Regions from separate parts of the Duganella sp. LjRoot269 genome, predicted to be linked through region 3. Evidence: predicted binding sites of a transcription regulator. Region 3 holds the regulator's gene; each other region holds the start of a gene.
What was found. Region 3 encodes sigma-54, which starts transcription at its own class of promoters, with help from an activator protein. Its sites were predicted from a motif close to TGGCANGNAANCTGCTTT; they were not measured.
Positions count from the first base shown of each region.

Region 1: the regulator sigma-54 is predicted to act here: its motif matches at 1,768-1,785, upstream of ACSQ3S_RS05560 (TorF family putative porin).
Region 2: the regulator sigma-54 is predicted to act here: its motif matches at 1,368-1,385, upstream of glnA (type I glutamate--ammonia ligase).

Region 1 is NZ_CAXUSL020000001.1:1,291,476-1,294,750, forward strand. Features, by position in the region: gene ACSQ3S_RS05550 (YifB family Mg chelatase-like AAA ATPase) at 1-1,236, opposite strand, end outside; gene ACSQ3S_RS05555 (accessory factor UbiK family protein) at 1,355-1,597, opposite strand; gene ACSQ3S_RS05560 (TorF family putative porin) at 1,876-2,649, shown strand; gene ACSQ3S_RS05565 (P-II family nitrogen regulator) at 2,661-2,999, shown strand; gene ACSQ3S_RS05570 (ammonium transporter) at 3,011-3,275, shown strand, end outside.
Region 2 is NZ_CAXUSL020000001.1:1,738,384-1,741,658, forward strand. Features, by position in the region: gene ACSQ3S_RS07705 (TAXI family TRAP transporter solute-binding subunit) at 1-555, shown strand, start outside; gene ACSQ3S_RS07710 (rhodanese-like domain-containing protein) at 656-1,114, opposite strand; gene glnA (type I glutamate--ammonia ligase) at 1,425-2,840, shown strand; gene ACSQ3S_RS07720 (DUF4124 domain-containing protein) at 2,965-3,275, shown strand, end outside.
Region 3 is NZ_CAXUSL020000001.1:966,290-969,564, reverse strand. Features, by position in the region: gene ACSQ3S_RS04230 (alginate lyase family protein) at 1-84, opposite strand, end outside; gene hpf (ribosome hibernation-promoting factor, HPF/YfiA family) at 173-532, opposite strand; gene ACSQ3S_RS04220 (RNA polymerase factor sigma-54) at 610-2,088, opposite strand; gene lptB (LPS export ABC transporter ATP-binding protein) at 2,098-2,850, opposite strand; gene lptA (lipopolysaccharide transport periplasmic protein LptA) at 2,851-3,275, opposite strand, start outside.

The DNA.
Region 1 (3,275 bases), 330 kb from region 3:
GGCGATGACGGTGGTCGGTTCGCCATCGGCGTCGGCGCTGAGCACCTCTGGATTGACGGCGGCCACTTCCATCTGCATGTCGATGCGGTCCAGCAGCGGGCCGGACACGCGGCTTTGATAGCGCCGGATCAGGTCCGGCGAGCAGTTGCAGACGCCGCTGATATGGCCCGAATAGCCGCAAGGGCAGGGATTCATGGCGGCGATCAGCTGGAAGTGCGCGGGGAACTCGGCCTGCCGGGCGGCGCGCGAAATCGTGATGCGGCCGGATTCCATCGGCTGGCGCAGCACGTCCAGCACCCGACGGTCAAATTCCGGCAGTTCGTCGAGGAACAGCACGCCGCGGTGCGCCAGCGAAATCTCGCCGGGGCGCGGCACGCTGCCGCCGCCAACCAGGGCGACGCCGGAACTGGTGTGATGAGGCGACCTGAACGGCCGGCGCTTCCAGTGCTCGATGCGGAAGCTGCCCGTCAGCGATTGCACGGCTGCCGCCTCCAGCGCTTCCTCGTCGGTCATGGCCGGCAACAGGCCGACGAAGCGGGCGGCCAGCATGGTCTTGCCGGCGCCCGGCGGCCCGACCAGCAAGATGCTGTGATTGCCGGCCGCCGCCACCTCCAGCGCCCGCTTGACCATCAGCTGACCCTTGACGTCGGCAAAGTCCGGATAGTCCGGCTGCGTCACCAGTTGCACCGGCTCATGCCGCGACAGCATGGCGTCGGCGGACTTGGCGCCGAAGTGGCCGCACACTTGCAGCAGCGATTGCGCCGGGTAGATGGAGGCGTCGGCCACCAGCGCGGCTTCGTCGGCGTTGGCCATCGGCAGGATGAAGGCCAGCCGGCCGCCGTTGCGCCGGGTCGCCAGCGACATCGCCAGCGCACCGCGTATCGGCCGCAGCTCGCCGGACAGCGACAGCTCTCCGGCGAATTCATATTGGTGCAAGCGGGCGGACGGAATCTGCCTTGACGCGGCCAGGATGCCCAGCGCGATCGGCAAATCGAAGCGCCCCGATTCCTTCGGCAAATCGGCCGGGGCCAGGTTGACGGTGATGCGTTGTGCGGGAAACTCAAAGCCGCCGTTCTGGATGGCGGCGCGGACGCGGTCCTTGGCTTCCTTGACCTCGGTGTCGGCGAGCCCGACGATGGTGAAGGCTGGCAGCCCGTTGGCCAGGTGCACTTCGACGCTGACTTCCTGCGCCTCCATGCCCGCCAGGGCGCGGCTCTTGAGTACGGCTAGGCTCATGGGATGGCAGACCGACCAGTGATAACCAGCCGCCAGCGTAGCCCAAGCCCGCCGTCCCGCCTTGCGCTAGCCCAAACGGGCGGGCGCCGGCCGCATTTCGCTTACTTATTCCGCTATTTTATTGACCTGCCGCCTTGGCTTCCAGCTCGGCCAAACGGGTTTCCAGCGCTTCCAGCTTGGCGCGGGTCTTGGCCAGCACTTGCGTCTGGACGTCGAATTCCTCGCGCGTGACCAGATCCAGCTTGGAAAAACCCTGCGTCATCATGGACTTCACGTTTTTCTCGATGTCCTTTGCTGGTGAGTTTTCGATGGCTTGACTGATCTTGGTCTGCAAGTCGTTAAAAAAAGTGTTCATATCCATAATATTCCTTGATCTAGTCGCCCATGCGTCGCACCATTGCGGTGCATGTCGGCCTTAAAGTGGTGCGAAATTCGTGATTTTTGCCGCCGCAGGCCGCCCAACTCCCACTTTTGTCGGAAACGCCCCGTTGTAGTTGCTGATGCAGCCGCTATCACCTCGGCAACATTAGCTGGCACGCATTCTGCTAAAGAAGCTAATGATGCTGTTCACCGCTTCGCTTTACAAGGATTTTAAACCGCAACTGCTAACTAAGTTCACACTACACAAGGAAAAATACAATGAAAAGCTTGACTAAGAACTTTACCCTGAACGTAACCCTTGCAGCGTTGACGTTAGCATTCGCATCCCTGAGCGCCGGCATGGCGCACGCCGAAGACGCGACACCCGCGCCGGAAGCGAAACCCGACAATGAAGTCAGCTTTAACGCGGCCATTGTCAGCGACTACCGCTATCGCGGCGTATCGCAAACCCGTCTGAAACCTGCTCTGCAGGGCGGCGCGGACTATACCAATAATCCGACCGGCCTGTATGCCGGTACCTGGTTGTCCACCATCAAGTGGACCAAGGACGCAGGCGGCGACGGCGATGTCGAATGGGATCTGTACGCCGGCAAGCGCGGCGAGATCGTCAAGGACGTCTCGTACGACGTCGGTGGCCTGTACTACTACTACCCATCGAACGGCCTGCACCCTAGCGCCAATACTTTCGAATTGTACGGCCAGATCTCCTATGGTCCGGTCTCGCTCAAATACTCGCAATCGACGACCAACCTGTTCGGCTTTGCCGACAGCAAGAACAGTGGCTACGTCGACGCTTCCGGCAACTTCGAGTTGACCGACGGCTACATCCTGAACGTGCACGCGGGTCACCAGAACGTAAAACACAACGGCGCCTCCAGCTATACCGACTACAAGCTGGGCGTGACCAAAGATTTCGGCGTAGTGACGGTGGCATTGGCGGCGGTCTATGCCGACACGAAAGCCTACGTCGGACCGGATGGGAAGAACCTGGCAAAAACGGGTGCTGTCCTGTCCATTTCCAAAACCTTCTAAGCGAGGCCAGCATGAAAATGATTACCGCCATTATCAAGCCGTTCAAGCTCGACGAGGTCCGCGAGGCCCTGTCGGCGATCAACGTGCAAGGCATTACGGTCACCGAGGTAAAAGGCTTCGGTCGCCAAAAAGGCCACACCGAGCTGTATCGCGGTGCGGAGTATGTGGTGGACTTCCTGCCGAAGACCAAGATCGAAGCGGCGGTGGACGATTCCATCGTCGAACAGGCTATCGAAGCGATCGAAGGCGCTGCCCGCACCGGCAAAATCGGTGACGGCAAGATCTTCGTGTACAACCTGGAACAAGTGATCCGCATTCGTACCGGTGAAACCGGCAACGAAGCTCTTTAAGGGGAAGATTGATGAAGAAAACTATAACAACGTTGCTAGCTGGGGTTTCCATCCTGTTTGCGCTGGCTGCTCCGGTCCATGCCGAGGATGCCAAGCCGGCAGCGTCGGCACCGGCCGCGTCCGCACCAGCCGCCGCTGCCGCGTCGGCGCCTGAAGCTTCGGCACCGGCCGCCGCGCCAGCTGCCGCCGCTCCGGCGCCGGCCGCCGCCGCTCCGGCCGCTCCGGCCGAAGCCGCCGCCGCACCCGCACCTGTCCCGAACAAGGGCGACACCTCGT
Region 2 (3,275 bases), 770 kb from region 3:
GACCTGCATCCGGCGCTGGTGGATTTGTTCGTGCAGGCGGCCAGCAGCATCCACGGCGGCGCCGGCTGGTTCTCGCAGCAGGGGCAGTTCCCGTCGGCCAAGTACACCGAGATTCCGGTCGATTCGGAGGCGGCCAAGTTCTACAAGAGCGGCCCGCCGCTGCTGCAGCGTTACATGACCTTCTGGCTGGCCAATTTCTTCGACCGCATGTGGGTCGTGGTGGTGGCGCTGGGCGCGCTGATACTGCCGCTGTCCAAGGTGGTGCCGCCGCTGTACGTGTGGCGCATCCGCTCGCGCGTGTACCGCTGGTACGGCCAGCTGCGCGCGGTGGAGCAAAGGGTGGAGGAGGCGCAGGAGGAGACGCGCATGCAGGTCTACGAGGAGCAGCTCAAGCGCCTCAACGAGATCGAGGAGCTGGTCAACCAGGTATCGATCCCGCTGTCCTTTGCCGATGGCTTGTATGGCTTGCGCAGCCACATACAGTTCGTGCGCAAGCGCATCCAGTTCCTGATGGGCGAAGCGTCGCCCGTTGTGGCCGACGCGGTGCCGGTCTAATCCGCACCCCGCCGTCATTCCCGCGCTGGCGGGAATCCATAGAACGCATCCGTGTGTGCCTCAGCATGGATTCCCGCTTTCGCGGGAATGACGGCGAAGGTTATGCTCCGGTCCACGGCAAACCGGCCTTGCACCAGCCGTTGACGTTCTTGCGGTGGCCGTGCTCGTCCTTGTCGCCCTCGAAGCCTTCCAGGATATCGTAGCAGTGCTGGTAGCCGTGCTCGGTGGCCAGCTTGGCGGCGTTGCGCGAACGGACGCCGGAGCGGCACAGGAACAGCAGCACCTGGTCCTTGCGGGCCACCGAGTTCAGCTGCTCGATGAACTCGTGGTTGGCATTCCCGCCCGGATAGGTGCTCCACTGCACCGCACCATGTTGGGCTTCCGGTATGGTGACCCGTCCGACCCAGTCGCGCTCGGCATTGGTGCGCACATCGACCAGCTTGACGGCGTTGTCGGCACTGACCAGCTCATACGCCTCCTGCGGCGTGACCGCGCCGGCATAGGGCCAGTCCTTGCTGCGGCTGCGCGCCAGCGCGAGAATATCGTCTATCGTGCTCATGTCATGTTCCAGAAATAAGATTAAGTTTATTATAGGCTTCCTGTTCAAGCCCGATACACACACGCACCAAAGTTGTGCAGTTTTTAGAAAAATTCCCAATGCGCACAAAATAGGTGCAATATTTGAGAAGTGCACTGAGTTGGTGCTATGTTGATCTGCCGCAAATATAGGCATTTCGATCTGCTGGCCGATTTTAGATTCTTTTACCAGCAAGTTCAAAGATGCTATCGGCATATTAATATGAGTTTCAGGCTGGCACGGATACTGCTTATTAGAGCGCACGAGTCCCACATTCCTTTAGGAGATACGCATGGCAATGACAGCCGCAGAAGTTCTGAAAATGGTCCAGGAAAACGAAGTCAAATTCGTTGATTTCCGTTTCGCCGACACCCGTGGTAAAGAACAGCACGTAACCGTGCCTGTGTCGCACTTCGACATCGACAAGTTCGAATCGGGTCACGCATTCGACGGTTCCTCGATCGCCGGCTGGAAGGGCATCGAAGCATCGGACATGATACTGCTGCCAGATCCAAACACCGCGAACATCGACCCGTTCATGGAAGAAACCACCCTGTTCATGCAGTGCGACGTGATCGAACCGTCGGACGGCAAGGGTTACGACCGCGATCCACGCTCCATCGCCAAGCGCGCTGAAGCCTACCTGAAATCGTCCGGCATGGGCGACACCGCCTACTTCGGCCCTGAGCCAGAGTTCTTCATCTTCGACAGCGTGCGCTGGAAGATCGACATGTCCGGCTGCTTCGTCAAGATCGATTCCGACGAAGCGTCGTGGTCGACCGACAAGGAAATCGAAGGCGGCAACAGCGGCCATCGTCCTACCGTCAAGGGCGGCTACTTCCCAGTGCCACCAGTCGACAGCTTCCAGGACATGCGTTCGGAAATGTGCCTGATCCTGGAATCGCTGGGCATCCCGGTCGAAGTGCACCACCACGAAGTGGCCGGCGCCGGCCAGAACGAAATCGGCACCAAGTTCTCGACCCTGGTCGAGCGCGCCGACTGGACCCAGAACCTGAAATACGTGGTCTGGAACGTGGCCCACAGCTATGGCAAGACCGCCACCTTCATGCCTAAGCCTATCGTTGGCGACAACGGTTCGGGCATGCACGTGCACCAGTCGATCTGGAAAGACGGCGTCAACCTGTTCGCCGGCGACGGCTATGCCGGCCTGTCGGAAACCGCGCTGTACTACATCGGCGGCATCATCAAGCACGCCAAGGCGCTGAACGCGATCACCAACCCAGGCACCAACTCGTACAAGCGTCTGGTTCCAGGCTTCGAAGCGCCAGTCAAACTGGCGTACTCGGCCCGTAACCGTTCGGCTTCGATCCGTATTCCACACGTCGCCAATCCAAAAGGCCGCCGTATCGAAACCCGCTTCCCGGATCCACTGGCCAACGTCTATCTGTGCTTCGCAGCACTGCTGATGGCTGGTCTGGACGGTATCGCCAACAAGATCCACCCGGGCGAGGCAGCATCGAAAGATCTGTACCACCTGCCGCCGGAAGAAGACGCGCTGATCCCAACCGTGTGCTCGTCGCTGGAAGAGGCACTGGATCACCTGAACAAAGACCGCGAGTTCCTGACCCGTGGCGGCGTGTTCAGCGATTCCATGATCGACGCCTACATCGAACTGAAAATGCAGGACGTCCAGCGCATGCGCATGACGACTCACCCTGCCGAGTTCGACATGTACTACTCGCTGTAATACAACGCGCCTCTGTTGCAGGCGCTTGTAGCCGGTAAAAAACGCGGGGCGAGCAGCAGCTTTCCCCGCGTTTTTCATTGGATGTTGTATATTCGGGATGGAATGTTCCACCCACGGATAACGAATGATAACTAGTTTGAAACGATGCATTTTGCTGGCGCTGATGGGCTGCGGCTGGGTCCACGCGCAAGGCGTGATTTACAAGTGCACGCTACCGAACGGCAGCATCGAATACACCGACGTCAATCGCGGCAGCTATTGCAAGTCGATGGACTTGCCGGGCACCGTGGTGCCGGCGCCGGCGCGCCGCCAGGTGCCTGTCATGCGCCCGTCGCTGCCGACGATCGCGCCGGGCGACTTTCCGCGCGTCGATGGCGCCGAGCAGCGCGCGCGCGACGCGGACCGGCGCGGCATCCTCGAGGATGAGCTGAAAAA
Region 3 (3,275 bases):
CGGCGGCGGGGCTTCGCACGCCAGCGCCGCGCCGGTGGCGAGCAGGCCAAGCAATGACGTGCTGGCAATCAGGTGAGATTTCATGGGAGGGCTCATCAAGTTAAACGTTTAACTATCTTACCTCAAAAAAGGGCGCCGATGCGCCCTTAGTCGAGTGGTGCCGGGGCCGTTGTTATAGGGCGGCGGCAGCGGGTTCGTAGCTATCCGGGAGATGCTTGATCGCATCGTGGCCGTGCTCTTGGACCTTGGCTTTGTATTTCATGACCTGCCGATCCAGCTTGTCGATCAGCGTATCGATGGCGGCGTACAGGTCCTGGGACAGGCTTTCCACGTAGACGGTTTTACCCGACATGCGCAGGTTGATTTCAGCCTTCTGGCGTTTCTCTTTCTCTTTAAGGTTATCTACAGTCAGAATGACAGCAATATCAATCACTTGATCAAAGTGGCGTGTGACGCGTTCGAGCTTGTTCTGCACGTATTCACGGATGGCCGAGGTCACTTCGAGATGATGTCCACTGATGGTGAGATTCATACACACTCCTAAAGATGATGTCGCTTCTTACGGTTAGTGCGTGGCCCATTACTACCGGGCGCGCAGGAACCAAGTAACTACAAAGACTTGCGGAGACTGACTGGCGGGATTTTCAACGCTTCGCGATATTTGGCAACAGTTCGTCGCGCAATCACCATGCCTTGTTCTCCCAGCATGTCCGCAATCTTACTGTCGGATAAAGGATTTTTCGGGTCTTCTGCTCCTGTCAATTGCACGATGAGTGCGCGTATCGCCGTCGAACTTGCTTCCCCTCCCGCTTCGGTGGCGACATGGCTACCAAAGAAATATTTCAACTCAAACATGCCGTGCGGGGTCAGCATGTATTTTTGAGTTGTTACCCGAGAAATAGTACTCTCGTGTAAACCCAGTGTATCAGCAATTTCGCGAAGCACAAGGGGGCGCATGGCAACCGCGCCGTGCGAGAAAAAGTTCTTTTGTCTTTCTACTATCGCCTGGGCGACGCGCAGGATGGTGTCGAAACGCTGGCGCATATTCTTGATCAGCCACTTGGCTTCCTGCAGCTGCGCGCCCATCGCGCCCTCGCCTTTTCCCTGCTTGAGCAGGTTGGCGTACATGGCGTTGACGCGCAGGCGCGGCATGACGTCGTTGTTCAGGCTGACCTGCCAGCCGGTGCGCGATTTCTTGACGATGACGTCCGGCACCACGTAGTCGGACACGTCCGACGCGAACGCCGAACCGGGGTGCGGATTGCACTGGCGGATCACGGTCTGCGCCTCGCGCAAATCCTCGTCGTCGCACAGCAGCGCTTTTTTCAGCTTGTTGAAATCGCGCTGGGCAAACCACGTCAGATGGTTTTCCACGATGGCCAGCGCCATGCGCCGCGTCACCATCGGCACGCCCGGCAAGCGCTTGATTTGCAGCGCCAGGCACTCGGAGGCGTTGCGCGCGCCCACGCCCATCGGATCAAAGCTCTGCAGCAGCGACAAGGCGGTCTGCAGTTCGTCGATGTCCAGTTCCAGCTCCTCCGGCAGGCGGGCGTGGATGTCCTCCAGCGATTCCTCCAGGTAGCCGTTTTCGTCGAGCGCGTCGATGATCAGCTCGACCAGCGCGCGGTCGCGCATTTCCAGCACCGTCACGCGCATCTGTTCCATCAGGTGCTCGCGCAGCGTGCAGTGGTTGGCTTCGAGCTGCGGGCGCGCGTCCTCGTCGTCGGGCGCCTTGCTGCGGCCGGCGTCGCTCCAGTCGACGTCGGCGTCGCTGCTGGTGCTTTCGGTGTCGGCGGCAGGGCCGTCGTAGTTGTCGGCGTCGGCGGCCGGCGCTTCCTGCGCGTTGGGCGGGCCTTCCGGCGGCGCGTCGCCGACCGGGGCCTGCTGGCTGATGGCGCCGTCCGACAGCAGCCGCAGCGAGCGGTCCAGCGGGTCGTCGAGACGCTCCAGCAGCGGGTTATCGGTCAGCAGCTGTTCGAGTTCCTGGTGCAGCTCCAGCGTGGACAACTGCAGCAGCCGGATCGACTGCTGCAGCTGAGGTGTCAGCGCGAGGTGCTGCGACGTGCGCAGTTGCAATGACTGTTTCATGGGGTAAGGCTACATCCTGAAGTGTTCACCCAGGTACACGCGACGCACCGACTCATTGGCGATGATGTCGTCTGGCCGGCCTGAAGCCAATACCGTGCCCTGGTTGATGATATACGCGCGGTCGCAGATGCCCAGCGTCTCGCGCACATTGTGATCGGTAATGAGGACGCCGATGCCGCGTTCCTTGAGGAAGCGCACGATGCGCTGGATCTCAATGACGGCGATCGGGTCGACCCCGGCGAATGGTTCGTCGAGCAGCACGAAGCGCGGATTGGTGGCCAGCGCGCGCGCGATCTCGACCCGGCGGCGTTCGCCGCCCGACAGCGACAGCGCCTGGTTTTCGCGCAACTTTTCGATCTGCAAATCGGCCAGCAGGGTATTGAGCCGTTCATCAATTGCAGCCTTGGATAAAGGCTTGCCGTCCACTTTCTGGATTTCGAGGACGGCGCGGATATTTTCTTCCACGGTCAGCTTGCGGAACACCGACGCCTCCTGCGGCAGGTAGGACAGCCCCAGCGACGCGCGGCGGTGGATCGGCAGGCTGGAGATGTCGGTGCCGCTGATGTCGATGGTGCCGGCGTCCGACGGCACCAGGCCGACGATCATGTAGAACGAGGTGGTCTTGCCGGCGCCGTTGGGGCCCAGCAGGCCGACCACTTCGCCGCACTCGACCTGCAGCGAAACGTCGTGCACGACCTGGCGCTTGCCGTAAGTCTTTTGCAGGCCTTTGACGATCAGGGTGCTACCGCAGGATGGTTCCATTTATTTCCCCGGCGTAGGCGTGGTGGCGGAGGCGGCGGGAGCCGAGGCTGCAGGCGGACGGATCGTCGGCTGGATCACCATGGTGCCGCGGCCTGCACCCGGTTTGCTGACGCCAGAGACGTTGTTCTTGACATCGAAATGTTCGGTGCGGCTGTCATAGGAAATGAATTCGCTGTCGACTTCACTGGCCAGGCGACCGCCCTCCAGTTGGCGTACCTTGGCCTTGGCGAACAGCTTTACCAGGTCGGTCTTGTCGCTGTACTCGATGCGTTCGGCTTCGCCCTCAATCCACTGGTCGCCAGCGCCGTCGCGCTTCTGGCGGAAGGTGGACAGCGTGCCAGGCGTGCTGGTCAGCACGACAAAGTTATAGCCTTCCGGATCGGTCGTCACGACCGCCTTTGGCGATTTCATCAGCAAGGTGCCGC